Regions from separate parts of the Brucella pseudogrignonensis genome, predicted to be linked through region 2. Evidence: predicted binding sites of a transcription regulator. Region 2 holds the regulator's gene; the other holds the start of a gene.

Region 1 (3,175 bases), on a different contig from region 2:
TAAGTTTCTCTGGCCGGAAAGACCAGGGGCTCGTAGATATTCATGCGACACTGGCCGCAATTTTCCATGCATCGAAAGCTTCGAGGCGATGGTAGCGAATTGTTTGTGCGGCTCGGCGACGAGATGGAACAGAGAAACAATTGCGGGTCGCTGAGTGCATGGAGACGAACCGTTGCAACGCTCCAGGTGACCGATGACCTTGCATGGTTCGCTCCCGTTTTCGAAACGGCAGATGGCTATTTTCAGCCCGATTATTGAGGCCCTTGTGCGACCAATGGTCAAGGCCGGGTGCCACTTCTGCCTTTGCTGCACCGTAGGAGCGGAGCTTATCGGTGATGATCCGTTTGGGAGCAAAGCTATAGCGCTTCATTAACGCCACGAGCAGTCGCTTTGCCGCCCTTTTATCACGCCGCTTCTGCAAGATTTCTTCGAGAACGGAGCCATGTTGATCCACCGCACGCCAGAGCCAGAATTTCTCTCCAGCGCATTTGACGACCACTTCGTCCAAATACCAAATATCGCCGGGGCGCGCCTGACGCCGCCGCAAGTTGCGTGTGATCTGGGGGCCGAACTTGGCGATCCAACGACGAACTGTCTCGCATGATACGTCGATTCCACGCTCAAGCAGCATTTCTTCAACTTCACGCAGACTAAGGTTGAACCGCAGATAAAGCCACACCGCATGAGCAACGATCTGTGGCGGAAAACGGTGACGCTTGAAGATGATATCTGATGTCTGCATCGCCAAAATTTACGCCCAAACCGTCAGGAAGGCAACTGTAGCCCAGTTAACGTGACAACGCCGAAATTTCTGTTCAAGACCTCAGTGAAGCTTGAACTCGCCTTCGACGCGGCGCCATTCATTCGGTCCGATCAAGCACTGATGCGTATAGCGGACAGAATGGAGCGGGCCTTCAAGCCTGGACTGCCAGAAATCCAGGAACCTGTGCATCTCAGGAAAATCGGGTGCCAGATCGTAGTCTTGCCAGACATAGGTCTGCAGCACGGATTCGAAATCAGGAATGCGATAGAGGATGTGCGCGGTGGTGAGGCCGTAGCCTTTGAGCTGACGTTCCAGATCCGATGAGAATTGCATGCTTCATCTCCGTTTCATGACACTGTGAAGTGTGTCGCAAAATTTCACGACCATCAACTGATTTTTAAACGCAATCGCGCCGTTTATTGTTCCTTTCCAGTATGTTAGTAGCATCAGAAGACGAGTGCTAATTTTTTCGTCTCTCCCTCTTGAAATCGAAAAATCTCAAAACCAGATCATTTTGCGCAAAATGCTCGACTTGAGGTTTTGCACCCGCCCGGACCGATCATTCGGTCCGGGCAGAGGGAACAACGTCATCATTTTTGCTCAACGGAGGAAAACATGTCGTTCCGACCGCTACATGATCGCATTCTCGTCCGCCGGGTCGAATCCGAAGAAAAGACCAAGGGCGGCATCATCATTCCCGACACCGCCAAGGAAAAGCCGCAGGAAGGCGAGGTCATCGCCGTTGGTCCCGGCTCGCGCAATGAGTCCGGACAGATCCAGGCGCTCGACGTCAAGGTAGGCGATCGCATCCTGTTCGGCAAATGGTCAGGCACCGAGATCAAGATCAATAGCGAAGACCTGCTGATCATGAAGGAAAGCGATGTCATGGGCATCATCGAAGCCCAGGCCGAGCAGAAAAAGGCCGCCTGAGGCGATACCAGTCAATCCAACCCATCCGTCAGATAGCTGCCTATTGAGGAGTTAAAGAAATGGCTGCGAAAGAAGTCAAGTTCCACACCGATGCCCGTGAACGCATGCTGCGTGGGGTCGATGTGCTCGCTAATGCCGTGAAGGTCACCCTCGGCCCCAAGGGTAGAAACGTCGTCATCGACAAGTCCTTCGGCGCCCCTCGTATCACCAAGGACGGCGTTTCGGTCGCAAAGGAAATCGAGCTTGAAGACAAGTTCGAGAACATGGGCGCGCAGATGCTGCGCGAAGTTGCCTCCAAGACCAACGATCTTGCTGGCGACGGCACCACAACGTCTACCGTTCTGGCCCAGGCAATCGTCAAGGAAGGCGCCAAGGCCGTCGCCTCCGGCATGAATCCGATGGACCTGAAGCGTGGCATCGATCTCGCCGTCGATGCGGTTGTCAAGGAGTTGAAGACCAACGCCCGCAAGATCACCAGCAATTCCGAAATTGCTCAAGTTGGTACCATCTCTGCCAACGGAGATACCGAGATCGGTCGTTATCTTGCCGAGGCGATGGAGAAAGTCGGCAACGAAGGTGTTATAACTGTCGAAGAAGCCAAGACCGCTGAAACCGAACTCGAAGTCGTCGAAGGCATGCAGTTCGATCGCGGCTATCTCAGCCCCTACTTCGTCACCAACCAAGACAAGATGCGGGTGGAACTGGAAGATCCCTATATCCTGATCCATGAGAAGAAGTTGTCGAACCTGCAGGCGATGCTGCCGGTTCTCGAAGCCGTCGTCCAGTCCGGCAAACCGCTCGTCATCATCGCTGAAGACGTTGAAGGCGAAGCGCTTGCAACCCTCGTCGTCAACAAGCTACGCGGCGGTCTGAAGATCGCTGCCGTCAAGGCTCCGGGCTTCGGTGACCGCCGCAAGGCCATGCTGGAAGATATCGCCATCCTGACGGGCGGCACAGTCATCTCCGAAGACCTCGGCATCAAGCTCGAAAACGTCACGCTCAACATGCTCGGTCGGGCCAAAAAGGTGGCGATCGAGAAAGAGAACACCACCATTATCGATGGTGTCGGTTCCAAGGCGCAGATCGACGGTCGAGTTGCCCAGATCCGCGCCCAGATCGAGGAAACCACCTCTGACTACGACCGCGAGAAGCTGCAGGAACGTCTTGCCAAGCTTGCCGGGGGCGTCGCTGTCATCCGTGTCGGCGGGTCCACGGAAGTCGAGGTCAAGGAAAAGAAGGACCGCGTCGACGATGCGCTGCATGCCACCCGTGCGGCGGTCGAAGAAGGCATCTTGCCGGGCGGCGGCGTCGCGCTGCTCCGCGCCGTCAAGGCACTCGACAATCTCACAACCGCCAACCAGGACCAGAAGGTCGGCGTCGAAATCGTCCGCCGCGCGATCGAAGCGCCGGTGCGCCAGATTGCCGAGAATGCCGGCGCCGAAGGTTCGGTGATCGTCGGCAAGCTGCGCGAGAATACCGACT
Region 2 (3,175 bases):
GAGAAGCCCCAAACTATCAGGCAAATGCTGCCTTCTGCAACTCGACGAGCTGTTGAATGCCGCTGCGGGCAAGCTTCATGAGAGCCGCAAACTCTTCTTCCGAGAATGGCGCACCTTCAGCCGTGCCCTGAATTTCGACAATGCCGCCCTTGCCGGTCATCACGAAATTGCTGTCGGTTTCAGCAGCCGAATCTTCAGCATAGTCAAGATCAAGCACAGGCTGGCCTTCATAGATACCGCACGAAATGGCCGCGATATGGTCTTTGAGCACTTTTTCGATGCGGATCATCTGACGTGCTTCCATCCAGCGCAGGCAATCATGCAAGGCGACAAAACCACCGGTAATCGCAGCCGTCCGTGTACCGCCATCAGCCTGAATGACATCGCAGTCAACCGTGATCTGGTATTCGCCCAATGCCTGAAGGTCGACGACAGCGCGCAGCGAGCGGCCGATCAGACGCTGGATTTCCTGCGTGCGGCCACCCTGCTTGCCGGCTGCTGCTTCGCGGCGCATACGGTCGCCGGTCGAGCGTGGCAGCATGCCATACTCCGCTGTGACCCAGCCTTTGCCGGAATTGCGCATCCAGCCCGGAACCTTTTCCTCTAAGCTTGCGGTGCAAAGAACGTGGGTGTCACCGAACTTTACGAGGCATGAGCCTTCTGCATGTTTGGAGACGCCGCGCTCGAAAGAGACGGCACGCATTTCATCAGCAGCGCGCTTGGATGGACGCATTGTATTTCCTCAATTCGTTTTTCGTTGCGGCTTTTTAGGCTTGTCGTGCAGGAATGGAAAGGAATTTCGCATGATCCTTCAAGAGAGATGTTGAGAGAACTGTCATTATTGGCGCAAAGCCTTTGACGCCTTGGGTTGTGCGCTTATATTTATAGCATGCAATTCAGAGGCTTCGCTCTAAGACCATGATCAAATCACCGGAACATCAGCTGCTTAATTCGCTCGACCAGCGGTCACGCGATATTTTCCGACTGATTGTTGACAGCTATCTCAATGATGGTGATCCGGTCGGCTCCCGCAATCTATCGCGCCTGTTGCCGCACAGTCTTTCCCCTGCGACCATCCGCAATGTGATGAGCGATCTGGAGCAACTCGGTCTCATTTATGCTCCGCATATTTCTGCCGGGCGTCTGCCAACGCAGATAGGGCTTCGTTTCTTCGTCGATGCTTTTATGGAAGTGGGCGATCTGCGCGCTGATGAACGCACATCGATTGAAGCACAGGTGCGCTCGGCGGGGATGAACAATTCGGTCGAAAGCGTTTTGACAGAAGCCAGCCAGGTTCTGTCTGGCCTGTCGCGCGGCGCGGGCCTTGTGCTTGCCACCAAAACAGAGGGTGCGCTCAAGCATATCGAATTTGTGCGTCTTGAACCCACCCGCGCATTGGCAGTTCTCGTCATGCAGAATGGCGATGTGGAAAACCGCGTTATCAATCTGCCAGTCGGAATTTCTGCGTCGCAGTTGGTGGAAGCATCGAACTTTCTCAATGCGCATATTCACGGGCATACGCTTTCGGAAGCAAAATCGGAACTCGAAAAGCTTTCGCAAGAAACCAGACAGGAACTCGATCAGCTTTCACAAGAACTGGTGGAGCAAGGCATCGCCGTCTGGAGTGGCGCGGGGTCTGACCAACCCGCGCGTTTGATTGTTCGTGGCCGCGCCAATCTGCTTGAGAACATTCATGCTCAGGAAGATATTGAACGCCTGCGTCATCTGTTTGATGATCTCGAAACAAAAGACGGCATGATTCAGCTGCTTGATCTGGCTGAATCGGGTTCGGGCGTGCGAATCTTTATCGGTTCGGAAAACAAATTGTTCTCTCTCTCAGGCTCTTCTCTGGTAGTGGCGCCCTATCGCGATAGTGAACAGCGCGTTGTTGGTGCGCTTGGCGTGATCGGCCCGACCCGACTTAACTATGCGCGCATCGTGCCGATGGTCGATTACACAGCGCAAATTGTATCGCGATTGTTGCGTTAAGTTGTAAGACTTAACAAGGCTAACAAATTAGACCTTGATTTTAGCGCCGCGAAACTCGATATCCGGCTCAAACACACTTCAAGACGGAAGACACAAAATGGCTGATGAAAAAAACACACCGGAAACCCCCGATCTTGAGCAGCGCGATATCAACAATCCTCGTGATCGTGATGCGCTGAAGCGTGCTGCCGACGATTTTCTGAAAAGCCGCAAAGCGGAAGCGCGCGCTGAGGTCGAAGAAGAGAATGTTGACGCGGAGAACCTCGCTGCCAACACCATTGCTGCGCTTGAGGCAGACAATGCAGAACTGAAAGACCAGATGTTGCGTCTGGTTGCTGAAATGGAAAACCTGCGCAAGCGCACACAGCGCGATGTGCAGGACGCACGCAGCTATGCAGTTACCAATTTTGCCCGTGACATGCTGTTGGTGTCCGACAATTTGCGCCGCGCACAGGATGCGATCCCTGCGGATGCACTGGAAAGTGACGCAAATCTGAAATCACTCGCCGAAGGCGTGGAAATGACCGAGCGCGCGATGCTGCAGGCATTGGAACGCCACGGCGTAACGAAGCTCGATCCTGAAGGCCAGAAGTTCGATCCAAACTTCCATCAGGCGATGTTTGAAGTTCCGAATCCGGAGCTTCCAAACAACACCGTTGTTCAGGTTGTTCAGGCGGGCTTTGCGATTGGTGATCGCGTGCTGCGGCCTGCGATGGTTGGCGTTTCCAAGGGTGGACCAAAGGTTGCTGCCGATGCGGCACCTGAAGGAAACGCCGAATAAACAGGCACTTCATTTTAAACATCGGAGAAAGAGCAGCGAGACGCCTCGCCGCTCTTTCTTTTTGTGTTTATTTCTCGAATATTGGCTCCAAAGAAGCCGGGAGGCCAGCGCGTGACGGTCTTTGATTTTGCAAATTTTGCAGGCGTTTTTGTCTTCGCGGCTACTGGGGCGCTTGCCGCCTCGCGCCGTCAGCTTGACATTATCGGCTTCATCTTCCTTGCAAATATAACCGGCATCGGTGGAGGAACCATCCGTGATCTGCTTCTTGGCGCACCGGTTTTCTGGGTGATCGAGCCGTTTTATCTGCTGGCAGGAACTTCAGCCGCAATCTTCGTTTATTTTACAGCGCATCTGGTTGAATCGCGCTACCGGCTGCTGCTCTGGTTTGATGCTATCGGCATGTCC

The links. Region 2 encodes HrcA, which represses chaperone genes, less so after heat shock. Its sites were predicted from a motif close to GTTAGCACTCNCNNNNNGNGAGTGCTAAC; they were not measured.
Positions count from the first base shown of each region.
Region 1: the regulator HrcA is predicted to act here: its motif matches at 1,200-1,228, upstream of RI570_RS18080 (co-chaperone GroES).

Region 1 covers NZ_JAVLAT010000003.1:50,425-53,599, forward strand. Annotated here, with positions in the region: gene RI570_RS18070 (IS6 family transposase) at 41-742, opposite strand; gene RI570_RS18075 (aspartate-semialdehyde dehydrogenase) at 824-1,096, opposite strand; gene RI570_RS18080 (co-chaperone GroES) at 1,379-1,693, shown strand; gene groL (chaperonin GroEL) at 1,753-3,175, shown strand, end outside.
Region 2 covers NZ_JAVLAT010000001.1:1,579,394-1,582,568, reverse strand. Annotated here, with positions in the region: gene rph (ribonuclease PH) at 17-733, opposite strand; gene hrcA (heat-inducible transcriptional repressor HrcA) at 919-1,989, shown strand; gene grpE (nucleotide exchange factor GrpE) at 2,087-2,770, shown strand; gene RI570_RS07615 (trimeric intracellular cation channel family protein) at 2,882-3,175, shown strand, end outside.